Regions from separate parts of the Romboutsia sp. 1001216sp1 genome, predicted to be linked through region 2. Evidence: a T-box and tRNA genes for the amino acid it is inferred to sense, from the RefSeq annotation. Region 2 holds a T-box; the other holds one or more tRNA genes.
What was found. A T-box is a leader RNA that pairs with one kind of tRNA and senses whether it is charged. The one in region 2 lies ahead of pheS (phenylalanine--tRNA ligase subunit alpha), so its partner is inferred to be a tRNA-Phe.

Region 1 (11,274 bases), on a different contig from region 2:
ATTCATTACTTAAAGTTATTAACTGATAATATATAATTAAAATTATCTAACTTTTATTTTGTTTTAGTAGCTTATTACACTTACATTCATTACAGTTTCCTAAACACTCATCCACCATCTCTAAACATTCTAAAAATGCACATTTGCTACTGTTTTTATGTCTAATTATCGGTATATTTTTCTTTTTTGCATGCTTTTGTACTACATCTATCATTTTATGAGATACTACTGATGTGAATATTACAAGAGCATCTGGACTTCCGATTGATTTATTTAACTTACTTGACATGTTCAAGTAAACTTTAGTTTTATGACCTTTTTCTTTTGCTAAATTTATGTAATCTTTTTTTAACTTTTCATTACCTCCAACTATTACTAAGTTCACAATATTTCACCTCTCATACTTCTATACTTAAATAATAGTACTTTGATTATTGATAGTCAATACTTATTGATATTTATTTTCATTTATCATTTGTATATTTATTTTTACATAAACTATATAATAACTATTTAATTAAATATAATAAGAAAAGCTATAAAATATATATTTAAGTCTATATTTTATAGCTTTTCTTATTCATACTTATTTTTAAAACTTTAATTTAGTAATTTATAAATTTTATTATTATAAAATACTACCTATTTTTTTATACTATCCTTTAATGCTTTACCTACATTCTTTCCAGTATTTAATGTTTCTTTTCCTACATTATATCCTGTTTTAATAGCTTCTTTTCCTACATTTAAAGTTCCGCCAACAGCTTCTTTAGCAACATTTCCTACGCCATTTATAACTTCTTTACCTATATCTCCAACTGGCTTTGTTACTTTCTTTACAGTCTTGTCTAATTTATTTGCCAATCTTCTCAACTCCATAAAATATATTAAGGGAATTCCCTTAATATATTTTATGACTTATATTGGCACATTGTTACAACCCTATATTATTCACTTCTTCTACTTTATATATTTAAATATTAAAAATTAGAATTTATCTTTTCTATTATTTGTTGTTTTGGCATAAAACCTACCATCTTATCAACTGGCTTTCCATCTTTAAATATCATAACTGTAGGTACAGTACTTACACCATATTTTCTAGCTAATTCTAAACATTGGTCTATATCTACTTTACTAAAGCTAGCTTTATTTCCTACATCCTTTGCAGCTTCCTCAAAAACTGGTGCCAACATCTTACATGGGCCACACCAAGTAGCAAAAAAATCTACTACAGCTATCCCTGATCCATTTTCTATTTTAGAGTTAAACTCTTCGTCATTTATTATTTTTACGAATTCTTCCATACTAATTTATACTTAACTTTATTAAGTATATCTCCTTTCTATTTTTATTTTAATTTTATTTATATTTTGTATTATATGGTTGCATTTCATCATATGTCAAAGCTTTAGGCTTTTGTTTATAATGTATTTTCTTACTAACTGATTCATTTTCATTTTCTATAGCATTTCTTATATCTGTATATGTTTGTGCATGATTAACTAAATCAGTTAACTGTGGATTTTCATCTAATATTCTTTTACTGTTATTTACTTTTCTCATATAAACATCCCTTTCTTTTCTTTTTATTAGATTTCCACCTATGTTTTTTTTAATGCATACTTTAAACCAATTGTGGCTTAGTAATAAATGTATTAAAAAACGCATAAATCCAAATTAATGGATTTATGCGTTTTAATTTCCAATAAAAATTTCATATATAATATCTAAAGTACATAGTCATTATTTTTAATTTAAGTATCTATCAGTAGATTTATAATTAATTTAAAATTTATAAAAAAAGCATCTATATTCTAGATGCCTTACTGGTGCCCAGAGGCGGAATCGAACCACCGACACGGGGATTTTCAGTCCCCTGCTCTACCGACTGAGCTATCTGGGCATATGGCGGAGAGGGTGGGATTCGAACCCACGGTGCCGTTAAGCATCACTGGTTTTCAAGACCAGCTCCTTAAACCACTCGGACACCTCTCCAATGATTTTTATCTCTTATATTTATTAATATATCATAAATTTTTACATTTTTCAATAATTTTTATATTTTTCCTTTTATTTCAAAAACTATATAAAATAGAAATGAGCATTTCAAATACTTATTTCTATTTTATATAGTATCTTTTAATCTCATTATATTATGCATAATATGGTATATTATAAACTAAGAATCTTTCATTAACATCTTTCTTATATAACTTTTCTAACTGTATTTCTTCTTTTAGCATAAATGGTGTCTCATTTTCTATATAATATATATAATCATCACTAGGATAATACAATATTAACTCAATATACCTTTCACTTTTATATACTGAATCTAATATATTTTCTACTATCTTCCTAAATATCTGTACTGAAAATGGATTAAAAAAATAAAATCTATTATCTTTACTTTTTATTTCATAATCTTGTGCATAGCAACATTTAAATTCTATTTTTTCTTTACCTTTCTTATGTTCACTTACATACGCTTCTTTATTTTTAATACATTCTTTATAATACTTTTCCTCCATTTCTATTCCAACTACATTAGAATTAAATCTATAATTTATATAAAAGTTTAGCCTACCTTTCCCACATCCAAAATCAACTATAAAATCATCTTCATTTAAGCTGTATATTTTAAATAATTCGTCTAAACATTCATATGATGTAGCTTGATATGGATGATAATGCCTTACTTTTTCACTCCATAATTCTTCTCCTAAAGTATCTATATTTAATAATTTTTCATATTCTTTTTCTGTCATTTATTTCATTTCCTATCTAAATATATTTTTTATTGAAACTCTATTCAGATTAGTAATACCATTTAAATATAATTTCTATACTTTCCTTTGATGGATAAAAATTTTTATCTTTTCCCTTTTTTCCTACTGCAAATATAGAAAATCCTTTTATGTAGTCTTTATCTTCAAATACAATTTTATAAGCGTTAAAACATCTAGCTTGTTCTTTTCCATTTTCTACATTGGACACTTCACTATTCCATGGATGTGTTGCTGCATTATCTTTTTTAGGAAATCCTAATTCAGCAAAGTAGATAGGCTTATTATATTTTTCATAGAATCTATATATTTCTTCGACCACATTTTGATTTCTATTATATATAGTAGTAGAGTTTAAAGCATTTACTAATTCTTTTACTGTATTTTCTTTTTTATCACTAAGTTCAAAATAAGCTGCTATAGATATAAAATCTACTTTAGAAAATATTTTATTATTTAATTTTTTGTAATAATCCTCATTACTCTTTCTATCCCAACTAGCTGTATACCACCATGTAGTCTTATATGTTACTTCTCCCTTAAATCGCCCTTTAACAAAATTAACTATATCACACCAGTTATCTTCATACATCTCTAACTTTGAGAAATTTGATGCTATAATCATTATATCTACATCGTACTTATTTGCTATATCCTTAATTAAAATATTTAATATATTTTTCCAATCTTCAAAGAATTTTTCCTTATTTACGGGGTTATAATCAGTTTCATATTTACTTCCATTAGCTATCCACGGATATGCTTCTAATATAATATTTATACCTTTTGATTTCAGTATTTTTATTAATCTTATGGCTTTTTCTTTACTATAAGAATTTATTTTCATATTATTTGAGTCTAAATCTGGTATTTCTATAACTATAGGTACATTAACAGTATTCACTTTCAAATCATCTATATCCTTTAAAGCTTGTTCTATTTCATAATCAGTTGATAAGTTAACAGATTTTATCTTTTCTGTTATAGTATTATTTTTGTTAGTACTTTTAATAGCAAAAATAACGCTTAGTATTACTAATGAAGTAATTATTATTAATATTTTTTTTCTCATAGCTCTCCTATCTTTTTTAAATATAAAATACTAAGCATTAGTTATAAAGCTTAGTATTTTATATTTATATATTATTTTTTATATTTTAAAGCTAATAAAACTGTTGCTGATATAACCATTAAAAGTAATACTGATGCAACTATTATAAACTGTTTACTTTTATTATCTAGTTTATTTACTTCTTTAGTCTCTTTATTTTCATCTACATCATCTAACTTATAATTTAAATCTTTTATATTTCCTTCTCTATCAATTACTATAGTATCGCCTTTTAATGACTTTGTGAGATCTAAATCATTTAAATATCTAGTACTTAATGCTAAATCCTTCATTTCTGTTGATGCAATAACCATCATACCCTTATCTTTATTATATGGCGATTTTGTAAGTTGTATAGATGATAGTTGTTTTGAATAATCTCCTATGAATTTTATCTTTTCGTTGCTTTCAAATCCTAAATAATCTTTATTAAATTTTAAATTTAGATATTTATTAACATCTTTTATAGTTAAATTATTAGTTGGAGTTCCTATTATTATTAAATTACTTTTTTTATCATCTGATTTTAAATCACTTGATTTTATAAATCTTATATCTCCATTGTTATATTTAATACTATGACCTATATAGGATATTATACTACCTATTTGCGTTAATGCTGTTGAGTCTAATTTATCGGGTACTACAACTACTGTATCATTAACTTTATCATCCTTAACAAATGGATACGGATAATTTTTCATAGTTAAATTATTGGTATCATTGTAATCAAATTCTATATATGATTCATTTGATATATATGCAAATGGATTATCAGTATCTCTAGTTACACAAGCTAAATCTAATAGTTCTAAATTAAATACAATTTTGATTTGATAATAATTTTGATTTAAAGTTTCTTTTGGAAGGTTAAGCTCTACGGTATCATTATTGGCATTTTCCTTTGTTAGTTTCTTGCTTCCTATAGGTATATTATTTACATATATAGTTACTAAAGATCTTTCAAAATCTAAATTCTCACCATATCTAATATTTAAATTTATTTTACTACCTTCTTTAACTTCTTTGCTTTTAGGTATACTTATATCTATTATTGATTCTTGTGTAAATGGTCCTTTCAATGTAATATTATCATAACCTAAATCTTTAAAATTCAATCTATTTTTATTTTTATAATTATATATGTCATCTACATCCGTACCTTCATTTATAATTATGCTATCTTTGTTTAATTCATTTATTAAATCTTTACTATTTATAAGTTTGCTAGCTTTTTTAAGTAGTTCTTCATTATTGGATATTATGATAAGCATTTTTTTATTTTTATCAAATATTGAATTTGTATTTTTTATAATACAATTTTTATCCAAATCTTCTTTTTCTTTTGCAGTTAATAAATTAAGTATTTCACTTGAAGTATTACTTTTATTGCCTATATATATAACATTTTTATCCTTGTTTTTAAATTGAGAGTATAGATTTATATCAAAATTAACATTATCATTTATTATTTTTTCTCCAAAACCACTACTAAGTATCATAGCCGAAGTTAATTCTTCACTTGAATAATTATCTGGTATTAATATACTAGTTTCTAATTCATTTCTTCCATTTTCATTTATATAAGTATCTTTGTACTCGCTTATCAAATTAGATGTTGGCTTATAATTATAGGATACACTTATATTTGATTCCTTATGTACTACTAACCAGTTAGCTGTATTTGAGTCATCTCTACAAACCTTATCAGAAATAGTTTTATAAGCTTTTATCTCTACTTTATTATAACCTGTCTTTATTAAATCTTTTGGTATATCTATATTTATTTCTTTTTTATATTCCTTATTTCCATCTAATCGTTCTGAATGGATTGGCACATCATTTACAATTATTGTTATTGTAGAATAATTCACATCTAATAGTTCACTTTTTGTAAATACTAAGTTAATCTTAGTTTTTTCAACTAAAGCATTTTTAGGAACTTCAAAATATTTATTAGTACTACTTATAACCCCATTCATAGTTATGTCATTTTTAAATTTGTAATTTTTTACATTTTGCTGTGCAAAAACTATATCACAGCTTGTAAAACTAATAATTAATGATATCATTATTGCTATTAATCTCATTTTATTTTCTCCTAAAATCGTTCGGTTTTATACCACTTAACTTCTCTTTTGTGTATAGCGTCAGAAAAATACCCAACCATTCCTTTTATAGCAACAAATAGCCACATTTGAGAATATGTAAAATACATAAGCCCAACTAAAAATATATTGCTTAAATTACTCTCTCCCTTTTCCATACTAAGTGTTATAGATACCTGTATTACAAATAGTATATATGATAGTATCCATATAGTAAAAAAATCAAATGGGATATTTATAGTTACTATTTTAAATATTCCTAAAATAAATATTATATCTGATAATACAACAGATGTTAAAAATAGAAAATATACTGAAAAGAAGTATAGTATATCAAACAGCACTCTATTTTGTTTGCCCTTAAATAAATTAGTAATATACTTAACTAATACATATATATTTCCCTTTACCCATCTTGTTCGTTGCTTTATCCATACATTTACAGTTTCTGGTTCTTGCTCCCAGGTTACTGATTGAGGGACATATGTTATTCTTTGTCCCATTTTATAAATCCTAAAACTTATTTCTGTATCCTCTGCTATTGCCTTTGTGTCCCATCCTCCTAATTTTTCTATAGTACTTCTTCTAAGTACAAAATTAGTGCCTGGTATAGTACAAAGACCTAATAATTGTTTTCTACCTGCTTGAGCTATCCATTGAAAACTTAGAGTTTCTATATTTATAAACTTAGTTAATATGTTTTTATGCTTGTTTCTAGTTCTAAATTTTCCTATAACAGCCCCTAGTTTTTCATCTTTAACTATGGTCTGTATCAAATATCTTAGTGCAGTTTTTTCTGGTGTATTGTCAGCATCATATATTGCAATATATTCTCCCTTAGATATTTGATATCCTATATTTAGTGCATTTGATTTTCCTTTACCACCTGTTATATTATCCGTATTTATGATGGTAAAATTATAATTTCTATATCTATTTTTTATATTTTCTAATATTTCCTTGGAATTATCACTAGAATTATCATTTATAACGATAAGTTCCATTTTATCTATAGGATAATCTAGTAGTAATAAAGATTCTACAGTTTTACCAATTACCTTGCCTTCATTATGTGCTGGTACTAGTATTGATACAAAAGGGAACTCTTTTAATTTTTCATCTTTAAATTTAAGACTCTTTAAATAATATATATATCCACTTATAGCTAGTATTATATTTGTTAAGAGTATAGCCCATATAGATGATAAGGAAATTAAAAATATATAATCTACTAAACCTATCATAATTATCTCCTTGTAAACTTTCGTCTATTTATAATCTTAAATACTATAAAGATTAATATAAATATTAGCAATACTACAACAACAAACTTTACAACTATATCATTTAACTTATTTATAGACTTATTAAACACTAAATCATTGTGTTTTCTTATAGATTTATACTTATCATAACTTGTTATTATATTCTTGTTATTTGATTCTATTTTTATATCATCTATATTTATATAGTTGTTTTCTTTTTTTAAATCTAAAAAGCTTACATTTTTAGATTTAAGATATTCTATACACTCTTTTAAATAGTTTGTGTCTACATCAGTATGGAAAAAAAATCCTCCAGTATGACCTCTTACCATAGATAGTTTATAATAATTATATTTTATTTTATCTACCGCTAATTTGTCATCTTTAGCTATATATCCTAAATTTTCCGGTATTAGTGTATTAAAATTTTTACTATCTTTTATTATATATGGAAATGTACTCATATTAAAAATTTCACTATTATTTTGGTATCTCCCCATATATGTAGATATGTATTTTTTGATTTCTTTATACCCATCTTGAATCATAGCATATTTTTGTGCTTCAAATCCCAATGGGTATATATCATTTTCTATACATAATCTTAGTCCACTTAATAACCTATTTTTAATATATATATTTATATCTTCACTTTTACTATTTAATATCTCTTTATTAAAAAATTCATACTCATCTTCATCTGATTTTTCTTTTCTATTATGATAGTATCCATTTAATATAACACTACCACCTTTATCTTGCATATATTTTATAGTATTTATAAAATTTTCATCTAGAGTGATTAATTCTTTAATACTCTTATCTCGATAAGTAGGTGTTAAAGATATTATGAATGGTATATTTTCTTCATATAAATAATTAGCTAAATCCTCTAATTTTTTTGTGTCACTAAGAGGATTTACATCTTCTATTTTTACAAATATTTTACTTTCTTCAAAAGAAGTTCGTTCAAAGAAATCATTTAACGTATCTTCAAATATATAAGATTCATACATGTTCCAATCAGATATATAATACAAATTTTTATCTTGCAATATATATGGGTATGTGTTATATCCATCACTCATAGTAGCAATAATATTACTTTTACTACTTGGTTGTATTATGTTGTAATCACTTTCATTTTCTAATACTATATCGTCTCCTTTATAGTTTAATCTTGTTATATTATTATTTTTATATATGTACTTTATTGAATATTTATTATTATACTCTAGTAAATTTGCAATTTTATCCCCTATCCAGTATATACGTTTATTGTAATTATTAATATCTTCTAAAAATATTTTATTCTCTATATTATTGTTTATATTTATAACAAAGACATAGTCATAATTGTTTAAACATCCTTTTTTATAATCATTTATATTAATATTGTCCACTTTATTATTAAATACGTATAGTAGCTCATTAAGGTGATTTACTGTATTAACATTAGACTTAAATTTAGTTTTAGTTTCATAAACTATAAGAGATTTTTTATTGCTATTATTTTCACTATAAATTCCACTTGAACTTGCTAAAATTATACTAATTATAATAGTTATTTCTATTATAAATTTTTTTTTAAACATCATATTGTAATTCCTCTTGTACATATGTTTTATATTCAATAGGAGACTTTATATTTTTTTTATACTCTACTGCTGCTATTTTTGTGTCTATATTTATGTAATTTTTATTATTTTTCAAGCTTAGACTAAGTTCATCTATACCTGTTTTTATTCTTTCTTTTACTATATTAGCACCAAATTCATCTGTATTTGGCATTATTATAGCTATAGTATCATTTTCTATTGTGTATCTTTCATCTTCTATTCTTGTAGACTTTACAACTATATTGCTTATATCTTTCATTAGTTTGTTAGTTTTAACTTCCCCAAGTATGTTCTTTATTTCTTTATAGTATGGTAAGTTTATAAGCATTAAAGATAATTGAGTTTCATGCCTTTTAGCCTTACTCATCTCTCTTTCTAGATTCATATAAAATGCTTTTATATTAAATAATCCTGTATCCTCATGTATAGTAACCAAATTTTTATATTCATTTTCTAGCTTAAGATTTGATTGTTGAAGATTATTTATACTATTTGTAAACTTTCCTGTTGTATAAGATATTATTGGCATAAATATCATCCATATATAAGACATATATGTTATTTCTACATTTTTCGTTAGATTTATATAAAATATATATGCTGCATATATAAATATAGAAACTGATGTTGCTATAAGCCCTATAATTATTCCCCCTGTGTAAGTCATAATTATAGTAAAAAATGTTATACAAAACATTATAAAACTTAAATTTTGTGTTTGAAATTTAATATCAAATACAAATAACATGGTGATTATAAATAACTCTAATATTAGTCCTAAAAAATATCCATCTATCTTTTTGGAAATTCTATTCATATTTTCACTACTTTCTTTTATTCATTCTTCTGATTAAATTTAATTTTGATATATTTTTTCAATAATATCGACAATGTATTTGCTTGCAAGCCCATCTCCATAAGGATTTGAAGCCTTTGACATCTCATTATATAATTTTTTGTTAGTTAGTAATTCCTTTGTGTATTTATATATGTTATCTTCATTTGTACCTACTAATTTTAAAGTTTTAGCCTTAATCCCTTCTGGTCTTTCGGTAGTTTCTCTCAATACAAGAACTGGCTTCCCAAGAAATGGAGCTTCTTCTTGTATGCCTCCACTATCTGTTAGTATTAGATATGACTTATTTAATAAATTATGAAATTCAACTACACTTAAAGGTTCTATTACATGTACCTTTTTATTACCTTTGAATTCTTCTTTAACTAAATCTCTTATTTGAGGATTAAAATGTATTGGATACACTATTTCTACATCATCAAATTCCATAGATATTTTATTTACTGCTTTAAATATATTCTTCATATTGCTACCTAGATTTTCTCTTCTGTGGCATGTTAAAAGTATCATTCTGTTTTTTCCTATTTTGTCAGTTATTTCACTTTTGTATTCCTTATCTATAGTGGTTTTTAATGCATCTATTGCAGTATTTCCAGTTATATATATTTTTTCAGGATTTTTTCCTTCTTTTATCAAATTATCCTTTGATTTTTCTGTTGGTGCAAAGTGTATATCAGCTATAACAGATGTTAACTGTCTATTTAACTCTTCTGGAAAAGGAGAATATTTATTATAGGTTCTTAAACCTGCCTCTACATGACCTACTTTAACTTGATTATAAAAAGCAACTAAGGATGATATAAACGTTGTAGTTGTATCTCCATGTACAAGTATTATATCTGGCTTTACTTCTTTTATAACTTTATCTAACCCATTCATTATATTCGTGCTTATTTGAGACAAAGATTGATTTGACTTCATAATATTTAAATCATAATTAACCTTTATGTTAAATACGTCTAGTACTTGATCTAACATTTCTCTATGTTGTGCTGTTACACAAACTATAGACTCTATATTATCTCTAGACTCCAACTCTTTAACTAAAGGTGCCATTTTTATGGCTTCAGGCCTAGTCCCAAATACTGTCATTATTTTCATTTACTTCACCCCTGTATATTATTCCATAATAATTTTTATCTATATTATTATCTCTCAATATATTACATTAACTACAATATGATGTCAAAATTTATTGTTATTTATTATTTTTTTGTAGATTATATTTTTATTTTGATATTATTTATTATATTTTTTATTACTAAATTTATTCTATCAATTATAAATTAAGCATACCATTAAACTGTTAATATGTTCAAAGGTATGCTTCTCTTATATTTTAGTGTTTAATATAAATTAAGCTTCTTTACATAAATAAGTATTCCCATCAACTGATTGTATAACACCTAAACTACCTAATTGACCAATTGCATATATAGTATATATTCTATCTGGATTTAATTTAACCCTTAACGGAAAAACTACATCTTTACTTTCACTTACTACTAATTTTACATTATACGTTC
Region 2 (11,274 bases):
ATATCATCGTTTCTATTTAAGTTAGTTGGTATATTCATTTCTGGGAATTGTATATATCCTTCTATAAAAGATAATATTTTATGTGCCATTACTAACTTTTCTTTGTATGAAATTTCTTCTACTCTAGGTATTCTCGATTCTGGCTTTATATGAGTACTATCAACTACAACTTTAATGTTATCCATTTGGAAGAAGTATTCTTTTGGAAACCTTAAAGCATTTGCTAATTTCATTTCGTTTTCTGGAGTTGGCTTGTACTTTTCCTCTTCAAAAGCAATTATATCTTTTTTATTTATATTTATTTCTTTAGCTAGCATATCTATAGTTTTTCCTCTATACATTCTAGCTATTTTTAATCTTTTACCATTAAAAACTTTTTTTCTGCTCATAATATCCGTCTCTCTTTCAAGTTTATTTTATATATACAAAAGTTAAATTAATAAATTTTATGCAAATCTATATTAGCCATACATAATAAAAATATTTTATATTGGCTAAGTTATACGAATTTACTAAATTTAATTTATACTAAACTTTATATTATATATATTTAAAAATGCTCTGGATACTAATACCCAGAGCATTATTCAACTTTTATACTGTTGATAATATTATCATATTTATTAATTATAGTCAATTTATGTATATTATATCTCTATAGTCCTAGCTCATCACTTATTCCTTGCATTGCCTCTAGTGATAGTTGTGCAAATTCAGCAAATGGAATGCCTAATTCTTCTATGCTTCTCATTGCATCCCTGTTTGCTCCTGCTGCAAATTTAAGTTCTTTCATACGCTTAGTTATAGACTTTACTTTTACACTAGATAATTTCTTATCTGGATAAACTAAAGCTATGGCTGTTATAAATCCAGTTATTGGATCTGCTGCATATATAGCTTTATCAATTGTGCTTATTCTTTTTGTTCCATTATCTTCATTATGAGCTTTTATTGCTTGATATATGTAATCATTTCCAAAACCTTCATTTTTAAGTAATTCGATAGTTTTGATCCCATGCAATTTAGATTCTTCTGGATTATTTTTATAATCTAACATATCTGAATCTAAATCATGTAGTAATCCTGCTAATGCCCAGTCATCAGATTTTTCTGGTTCTAGTTTATTTCCTAAAGCTTTCATTACAGCTTCTACTGCATATGAGTGCTTTATTAGATGTTCAGATTTTAAATATTTATTTACTAATCCTACTGCTTGTTCTCTCATTTCCCAATACCTCCTATATAAATATTAAATCTATTATAATTTTTTAAGTAAATATATTTGATATTGTTGATAATACATATACTTACTATACAAATTTAATTTATTCTACTCCCTTGTAATAATGACCTGCACTTACACCTTTAGCATCTAATTCATTATAAAGTTTTGTAGCTTTACTTCCTAATTTGTAGTTGTTACTTAATACTTCTTGATATGCCTCTATTACCTTCTTAACAGTTTGACTATCTTCTAATGTAAAATCTAATCTAAATGTATTTATACCTATTTCATTTAGTTCGTATAAGTTATCTAACATACAAGTAACATTTGTATTATATATAGTTGTTCTACAGAATATATCTTGTGATAATCTAAACTCTTCCCCTTTAGAGTTTCTTAGTGCATATATGCTTTGGCTACATTTAGCAACTCTTTTATCTTTTTTGCAATCTCGAACTACTACTCCCATTGGACAGTATTCTGTTATCATAAGTGGAGTATATCCATAAACCACAGATTCTATATTAATATCTGTATATTTTATTGTTTCTCTTATTTCATTTATGTTTAATTCCTGAGATATACAAAGATTAGTTGCACCTATTTCTTTAAAGTAATTTATAGTTTCACTATTGAATGCATTTAAGTAGTAATCTATATTTAGCTCTTTACCTTTAAAATAATCTATAGCTCCCCATATACCTACTTGTATAGAATTTACTCCTATATTTTTAGCTTTTTCTAATTGCTTGTATTCCTTGCCTCTTATTATTCTAGGAGCTGAATATATAACTTTTATATTATATTTTAGTCCAGCTTTTATAGCTTCTTCTAATGTTTTAGTATCTTCATAATATATTTTATCTATACCGCACTCAAGTGCACTTTGTAATTGTTCTAAATTTTTAACTTTAACAGATAAATTACTTACCGTATCTCGATTAAATTTAATTGGATTATATGATAATCTTCTATTTTTAAAATCTCTATTTTTTATTTTAACTCTTTCTTTATCTAAAAGCTCTATACAATCTCTTCTCATTTGATTTAGTATACTTATTGGTAAACTTACATTTTCATCTAATTCTATATTTACACTATCCATTTCATAAGGAGTATTACCTAATTTTCTAAGCTGAGTTTCTATTTTTTCCTCACTTAAAGCTACCTTCATAGCCTCTTCAACTATTTTGTCTCCTTCTATTGTGGCAGTATTTCCTTTTTTATCAGCTAATGTAAGTATTGGTTTTTTATCTAGCTTAACACTTATATATGAATCTATCATGTTTTTAACAAATTCTTTATCTTGAGTAAATGTAGCTTGTACTCTATCCATAAGTTCACTATCTGATGTTTTAAATACTATTTGATTTCTTTTAGCTTCACCTATAAAATCTAGTTCTATTATCTCGCCCTTATATCCTATAGTATCTATCTCACCATTTTTGATGATTCTTCCTATAGTTCCACCACCAAGATTTATTCCATCGCCTTTTTTAAGTGTATTTTCAAGTCTTATCTTTAGTCTTTTAGCTTTTTTATTGTAATCTAATACCTTACCTAAATATAATCCTTGATTATTTGGAAGTTGTGAATTCATTACATCTGCGCCAACTTCTCCTAAAATAAGTCCTTTTGTAAATTTTCTATTAAATATAGTGTATAAATCACTTATTGTTTCATCTGAAACATTCACTTTTTTAGTTTGTAAGTATTCATCTATAGTTTTTCTATAACTCTCTATAACAGTAGCTACATACTCAGGTCTTTTCATACGACCTTCTATCTTAAGAGAATGAACTCCTGCATCTATTATTTTATCTATTTCTTCTATTGTGCTTAAATCTCTTGGACTTAATAAATAGTCTCCATTGCTATTTACTACTTCTCCAGTATAAACATCTAAAAGTTCATATCTTTGTCTACATGGTTGAGCACATCTTCCTCTATTTCCTGATCTGTTACCTATCATAGAACTCATTAAACATTGTCCAGAATAGCATACACACAGTGCTCCATGAACAAATACTTCTATATCTGCTTTACAGTTATCACATATATATTTTATTTCATCTACTTTAACTTCTCTTGCTAGTACTACTCTATCAAATCCAGCATTTTCTAGATATCTAACATCTTCTAAAGAATGTGCTACCATTTGTGTACTTGCATGTATTTCAAAATCAGGTAACTCATTTTTAATAATTCTAGCTATACCTATGTCTTGAAGTATAACTGCATCTACATCTATGTCGTATAGATATTTAGCATACTTTAAAAAATCTTCTATTTCATTTTGTTTTATTAATGTATTAGCCGTTACAAAAACTTGTACTCCTCTTATGTGAGCATATTTTACTGCTTCTCTTAATTCTTCTCTATCAAAATTATTTGCTGATGCTCTAGCACTAAATTCTTTTCCTCCTAAGTAAACTGCATTTGCACCATTTTGAACAGCTGCTTTTAACGCTTCAAAGGAACCAACGGGTGCTAATAATTCTATGTCTTTCATACTTCTCCTCCTATACGTAATATTTTTTCTATATTTATAATGTCCCTAAGTCTTAAAATTAAAACCTTCAGGTCCCCCTGAAGGTTTAATTTTAAATATAAGTAAACTTATTTCATTGCTCTAAGATATTTTAATTCATTTTCTATTTCAATTTTTTCTAATTGTAATTTATATGCATCATTTTGGAATTTAGAAGAAAGTTGTTCTGCAACATTAGCTTTTTCTTCTGCCATTTCAACAGATGATTTAAGCTCTTTTATTTCATTTTTTAAATCTTCAACTTCTTGTTTAGATAAATTAGTACCATTTTTTAGTTGCTCTATTTCTTTCTTTTGTTCCTCTATTAACTTATTAAGTTCTTCTATCTTAGATATATGGTTCTTATTTTCTTTATCTTTGTTTTCTAAGTGGTATTCAAGCTCTTTTATTTCAAGCTTATATTCTTCCCCACTATTTCCAACTTTTTTCTTTAATTCTTCATTTTCTTTTTCTACTTTTTCTAGTGTATCTGCACAATCAAACAATTCATCTGTTATATTTATAGCTGCTAATATAGCTACTTGAGATGAGCTTAATCTTTTATTAGCCTCACCTATTTTATTCATTTCTGTATCTACAAATGCTGCTACACTTATCATATGTTTTTCAGATTTTTCTCCAACCATAGGATACTCTGCACCATGTATCTTAACGGTAACTTTGTTCATACTAATATCCCCCTTGTATTAGTTAGATCTTAGTGTTGCACCTAATTTTTCACTTAACTCATTTAATATTTTATCGTGTACTTTTGCCACATCTTCATCAGTTAAAGTTTTCTCTATACTTCTATATGTTATAGAGTATGCTATAGACTTGTATCCTTCTTCTATTTGAGCACCTTTATATACGTCAAATAATTTGTAGCTTTCAACTAATCCACCTGCATTAGCTTTTATTATATCTTCTATTTCTTTAACATATACTTCATCCTTAACTAATAAAGCTATATCTCTTGATGTAGATGGATACTTAGGTAATGGAGTATAAGTTTTTTCTGTTGATGTATTTTCAAATACAGATTCTACATTCATTTCACAAACATAAACTCTTTGTCCTAAGTTATAATTTTCTATTACGTCTGGATGTAATTCTCCAAATGTACCTATACATTCTCCATTAAACATAACTTTAGCACATCTTCCTGGATGGAATGTTGGGTTAGTTTTTTCTGGTTCTATTTCATATCCTTTGAACCCTACATTATTTAGTACACTTTCTACAACACCTTTTATAGAGAAGAAATCTACATCTTTTCCATACATTCCTATACAATATTTCTTCGTTTCTACTGGTAATCCTTCTTGTGGTGTGAATGTATTTCCACATTCAAATGCTGATACTTCTTCAACTTTATGAGCTACATTTGTAGATAATACTTCTAACATATTAGGTATTAGTGTAGTTCTCATAACTGAAGTTTCCTCACCTAATGGATTCATTAGTTTTACAAAGTTTCTTCTAGAGTCTTCAGATGATAAATTTATTCTATCAACACCTCTTGGGCTTACAAATGAATATGTTAATATTTCATTTAAGCCTGCTGCTATTGAACTAGATACTATCTTATCTGTGAACTTTTGTTTATCAGTTTTTACACCTGCTGTAGCATTTCCTTCTAAAGTAGCTGTTGGTATATTTTCATATCCGTATATTCTAGCTATTTCTTCTAATATATCTGCATCTTCAGCTATATCTAGTCTAAAGCTTGGAACTTCTAATTCTAATTTTTCAGAAGATATTAGGTTACATTTAAACTCTAATCTTTCTAATATGCTTATAAATTGGTCCATAGGTACGTTAACACCTAATAATTTGTTTATTCTCACAGGGTTAACAGTTATCTTTTGAACTTCTTCTTTTACTGGATAGTAGTCAAGCATTCCATTAAGAACTCTACCGCATCCTAATTCTTCTATTAATTGACATGCTCTATTTACAGCAGTCTCTGCTAAATTAACATCTATACCTTTTTCAAATCTTGATGAAGCTTCTGTTCTAAGTCCTAATTTCTTAGATGTAGCTCTTATACTTTCTTTTGCAAAGCTTGCACCTTCAAGGAATATTGATGTAGTTGTATCTTTAACTTCAGAATTTTCTCCACCCATTATTCCTGCTAAGTCTAAAGTTTTTTCTTCATTTCCTATAACTAACATGTCTGATGTTAATTCTCTTTCAACACCATCTAGCGTAGTAAACTTTTCACCTTGCTCAGCTAATTTAACTGTCATTTTATTGTATTTTATATCTTCTAAGTCAAATGCATGAAGTGGTTGACCTAGCTCTAACATAACATAGTTAGTTATATCTACTATGTTGTTTATTGGTCTCATTCCAGCTTCTATAAGTCTTCTTTGCATCCAGTATGGAGATGGCCCAACTTTAACGTCTTTTACAACTTTTCCACAATATCTCTTACATAAATCTGTTTGAATATCTATTTCAAATTGCATTTCTTCATCAGAACCATTTACTTTTATTCCTGGGAATTTTAATTCTTTTCCTACAGTAACGGCAGCTTCTCTTGCTAATCCTATTATAGATCTACAATCTGGTCTATTAGAAGTTATTTCAAATTCTATTAATGCATCGTTTATTCCTAAAACTTCTCTAACATCTTTTCCTAATTCAAAAGATTCTTCATGGTCTAATATATATATGCCATCTTTTTTATGTTCTTCAACGTATTGAGAAGGTATAGTTAATTCCTCTGCACCACAGAACATTCCTTCTGATAATACTCCTCTTAACTTACCTTTCTTTATTTTGAAATCTCCAGGTAATACTGCACCTATTCTAGCAACTGGTACATAGTCTCCTACTTTTATGTTAGTTGCATTAGTTACTATTTGAAGTATTTGTCCATCAGCTACTTCAACCTTTGTTACTTTTAATCTATCTGCATCTGGATGTTGTTCTATTTCAAGTATTTTACATACTTCAACTCCATTTGTTTCTTTTCCAAAGAACTCTACTTTCTCAACTTTTGATCCTGTCATAGTCATCATATCAGCGAATTCTTGTGTATCTAAATCTATATCAACGTAATCTCTTAACCATTTTAAAGGTACTAACATCTTAAATCCTCCTAATTAAAATTGATTTAAAAATCTCATATCATTTTCAAATAATAGTCTTATATCATCTATTTCATACTTAAGCATTGTTATTCTATCAAGTCCCATACCAAATGCAAATCCACTATAAACTTCTGGGTCAATTCCACAGTTTCTAAGTACATTTGGATGAACCATACCTGCTCCTAGTATTTCTATCCAACCTTCACCTTTACACATTGGACATCCTGCTCCTTCACATTTAAAGCAAGTAACGTCTACTTCTGCACTTGGCTCTGTGAATGGGAAGTTGTGTGGTCTAAACTTAGTTTTTGTATGCTCACCAAATAACTTCTTAACGAACATATCTAAAGTTCCTTTTAATTGTGCCATTGTTACATCTTTACCAACTACAAGTCCTTCAACTTGATGGAACATTGGTGAATGTGTAGCATCTGGAGCATCAAATCTAAAACATCTTCCTGGAGATATTATTTTTATTGGTAATTCCTGACTCTTCATTGTTCTAACTTGAACTGGTGAAGTTTGAGTTCTAAGTAATAACTCTTCATTTATATAGAAAGTATCACTCATATCTCTAGATGGATGATCTTTTGGTGCATTTAATGCATCAAAGTTATTTTCTATAGTTTCAACTTCTGGCCCTTCTGCTATAGAGAATCCCATTCCTATAAATATTTCATTTACTTCATCTATTATTTGAGATATTGGATGCTTTTTACCAACTTTAACTGTTCTTGATGGCATAGTTACATCTATAACTTCTTCTGCTAATTTTCTTTGTTTTTCTGCTAACTTTAACTCTTCTTTCTTTGAAGATATAGCACCTTCTATAGCCGCTCTAACTTCATTAGCAACTTTACCTATTACAGGTCTTTCTTCTGCTGATAATTTACCCATTTCTTTTAGGATTGATGTTATCTCACCTTTTTTACCCATGTACTTTACTCTTAAACTTTCAACAACTTCTATACTAGAAGTATCTTTAATTTCATTTAATGCAGCTTCTTGTAAATTAAGTAATTTTTCTTGCATTATATTAATTCACCCTTTCGCAGTTTTTTGTATAAAAAAAGCCCTTCATCCCTATCTAGGGACGAAAGACTATTATTCGCGGTACCACCCTAGTAGCTTAATAATTATAAATTATTAAACCACCTCTAACAAACTTAACGCGTTTTAACGTTAAAGCCTACTATAATTTCAGCTTTAATACTCCAGAGGGAACTTCTTTTGGATACTTAGAAAGTACTCACAGCCTACGGTACTTATCTCTGTGCTAAGTTAATTCAAAATACTTTTCTCTTTCATAGTATTTGATAATATTGTTTTTGCGTTTAATTATATCATACTATGCATAATATTTACAAGATGTTAAACTAAGTATTTCTTTATTTCATACATTAATATTGCAGAGCTTATAGCTGCATTTAATGATTCTGCATTCCCATATATAGGTATTTTGACCAACATATCTGATTTTGATACTAATTCATCATTTATTCCATTAGCTTCATTTCCTATTACTAAAGCTGTTTTGTAATTATATTCAACTGTGTTGTAGTAATTGTTTGTATTTAAATAACTTGATACTATATCAAAGTTCTTTAATTTTAAAATTCTAAGAGCTTCTTCTTGAGTAGCATGTATTATATTCATATCAAATATAGAACCCATAGTAGACCTTATAACCTTTGGATTGTATATATCTACACATCCTTTTAATGCAATTATTGCATCTACCCCTGCAGCATCTGCTGTTCTTATTATCGTACCCATATTACCTGGGTCTTGTATTCTATCTAATATTAAAACAAATTTATGCTCATCTTTTAAATACTCTTCTATATTTCTTTGTTTAAAGTTTACTACTCCTAAAATACCTTGAGTGTTTTCCGTATCTATTAATTCATTGAATATTTTATTAGTCGTTTTATAAATTTTTATATTATTAGTTTTTAGGGTATCTAAAAATTTAAGATGTTCTTCTTTATTTTCAAAATCTTCATTTATAAATACATAATCTAGACTAGCCTTACATTCTACTGCAAGAGTTAGTATTCTATATCCTTCAATTATAAATTTAGATTCTTTATTTCTATTTTTAGTCTTAAGTAGTGATTTCGTATATTTTACTTTATTATTATCTTTAGCTGTTATTATTGTAGGCATTATTACTTTCTCCTAATAAATTCTTCATTTTCTGATGCGATAGTACTTATATGGCTATTTTGACCTATTACAACCAAAATACTACCTGCTTTTAACTCTTCATCTGGAGCTGGAGTAACATTTATGCTCTTACCTGTTTTTATAGCTAATACAGTTATTTCAAACTTAGCTCTTAAGTTTAATTCAACTAAAGTCTTTCCTACCCAACTATTTGGTGTTACTATCTCTACAATTGAATAATCTGGATCTAATTCTATATGATCTAGTATATTATCAGAAACTAAGTTATGTGCAACTCTAACACCCATATCTCTTTCTGGGAATACTACCCTATCCGCTCCTATTTTATATTGAACTTTAGCTTGTAGTTCATCTTTTGCCTTACATACTATATGAGGTACACCCATTTCTTTTGCTATAAGTGTAGCCATTATAGATGCTCTTATATCTGAACCGATGGCAACTATTGCAACATCAAAGTTACCTAGTCCTAAAGATCTTAATGACTGCTCATCTGTTACATCTACTATAGCAGCATGAGTTACTTTATCTGCTATATTTTGTATAATTTCTTCACTTTTATCTATAGCCATCACTTGATGACCTAAAAGATGCATAGTTGTAGCAACTGATGCTCCAAATCTTCCACAACCTATAACTATATATTGCTTCATTTCCTTCGTCCTCTCCACACTTAAATTATTCTTTACTATAAGTAAAGGCTATATTATCCAACTATTATCTTCCCTTCAGGGTATCTTATAGGAGGATTATTCTTTGTTTTTCTAGACATTATCGCCATAAATATTGTAAGAGATCCAACTCTTCCCATAAACATAAATAACATTATAAATATTTTTCCTAATGTACTTAAATTAGGACTTCCACCTAGACTTAATCCAACTGTAGCAAATGCTGATACTACTTCAAACCCTGCTTCTATTAAACTAAAACTTGGGTCAGTTATAGTTATAATTATAGTTCCAGATAAAACAACAATTATACCTATAAGAAATATTCCTAATGATTTTCTAACTATTGATGTTCCAATTCTTCTTGATCCTACTTCTATATCTTCTTTTCCAAGTATAAATGATTTAACAGTTAGAACTAAAGTAGCTATAGTCGTAACCTTTACACCACCACCTGTAGATGCAGGAGATGCACCAATAAACATTAGTATTATCATTATAAATAAACTATTCTCATGCATTGCCGTTAAATTGACTGTATTGAATCCTGCTGTTCTAGTTGTTACTGATTGGAAGAACGATGCAAGCATTTTTCCACCAAATCCTAACTTTCCTATTGTTTTAGGATTGTTGTATTCTAATACTAAAATAAGTAACATACCTACTAATATTAATGACACTGTTGTAATTAATACTATTTTAGAATGTAAATTTAATTTAGATAATTTTCTATTTTTTATTATATCTAAAATTACAGGGAATCCTAATCCCCCAAATATTATAAGTAATGAAATTGTAACACTTACTGTAAAGTTATTTACATAGTATGTTAATGATGTAAACTTACCTGAAACTGGCCCCATTAAATCAAATCCTGCATTACAAAAAGCTGAAATAGCATGAAATATACTATACCAAGTTCCTTTTAATAGCCCAAATTGAGGTATAAATACTGTTGATAATATTAATGCTCCTATACCTTCTATGGTAAATGTCATTAATAATACATACCTTGTTAACTTAACTAACCCTGACAAATCAAATTGATTTAAAGATTCTTGGATTAATAGTCTTTCTTTCAGATTTATTCTTTTCTTAGTTATAAGTGCAAATAGCGTGGTTATTGTCATAAATCCTAAACCACCAATTTGAATAAGTAGTATTATTACTACGTGTCCAAATCCATTCCAATAAGTTGCCGTATCTGCCATTATTAATCCTGTTACACATACAGCTGATGTTGAAGTAAATAAGGCATCTATAAATCCGATGCTTTCTCCGCTTTGAGTTGCTATAGGAAGATTTAATAGAAGCGCTCCAATTAATATAACGCTAGCAAACCCTAAAACCATTACTTGAGTTGGTTGCATTTTATTTATAAGAGCAATAAATCGCTTAAATATGGTCTTCATCTGTATTTATGCCTCCTTCTCACTTTATAGCTAATAAGTTTTTTCTCATTAGATACATCCTTCTTTTCAATTATTACTATATTATATTCCAAAACCTATATAAAAACAATAAAGGATATGTAAATTGGCCTATTTAAAATATTCA

Region 1: it has a tRNA-Phe gene. The T-box ahead of pheS (phenylalanine--tRNA ligase subunit alpha) is inferred to sense a tRNA for this amino acid. The anticodon was not compared.

What each region holds. Positions count from the first base shown of each region.
Region 1 is NZ_JBDPHA010000002.1:31,477-42,750, reverse strand. It holds gene ABHC41_RS03380 (DUF2325 domain-containing protein) at 47-385, opposite strand; gene ABHC41_RS03375 (hypothetical protein) at 643-864, opposite strand; gene trxA (thioredoxin) at 981-1,307, opposite strand; gene ABHC41_RS03365 (hypothetical protein) at 1,363-1,566, opposite strand; tRNA gene ABHC41_RS03360 (tRNA-Phe) at 1,831-1,906, opposite strand; tRNA gene ABHC41_RS03355 (tRNA-Ser) at 1,910-1,998, opposite strand; gene ABHC41_RS03350 (methyltransferase) at 2,157-2,771, opposite strand; gene ABHC41_RS03345 (cellulase family glycosylhydrolase) at 2,821-3,861, opposite strand; gene ABHC41_RS03340 (cellulose biosynthesis cyclic di-GMP-binding regulatory protein BcsB) at 3,933-5,990, opposite strand; gene ABHC41_RS03335 (glycosyltransferase) at 6,002-7,252, opposite strand; gene ABHC41_RS03330 (DUF2334 domain-containing protein) at 7,255-8,871, opposite strand; gene ABHC41_RS03325 (diguanylate cyclase) at 8,861-9,709, opposite strand; gene wecB (UDP-N-acetylglucosamine 2-epimerase (non-hydrolyzing)) at 9,749-10,849, opposite strand; gene ABHC41_RS03315 (DUF4397 domain-containing protein) at 11,105-11,274, opposite strand, start outside.
Region 2 is NZ_JBDPHA010000006.1:109,041-120,314, forward strand. It holds gene ABHC41_RS07780 (XRE family transcriptional regulator) at 1-389, opposite strand, end outside; gene ABHC41_RS07785 (HD domain-containing protein) at 656-1,225, opposite strand; gene ABHC41_RS07790 (U32 family peptidase) at 1,326-3,737, opposite strand; gene zapA (cell division protein ZapA) at 3,845-4,444, opposite strand; gene pheT (phenylalanine--tRNA ligase subunit beta) at 4,463-6,853, opposite strand; gene pheS (phenylalanine--tRNA ligase subunit alpha) at 6,869-7,888, opposite strand; T-box leader at 7,943-8,173, opposite strand; gene ABHC41_RS07810 (RNA methyltransferase) at 8,228-9,025, opposite strand; gene ABHC41_RS07815 (TrkA family potassium uptake protein) at 9,028-9,699, opposite strand; gene ABHC41_RS07820 (TrkH family potassium uptake protein) at 9,753-11,129, opposite strand.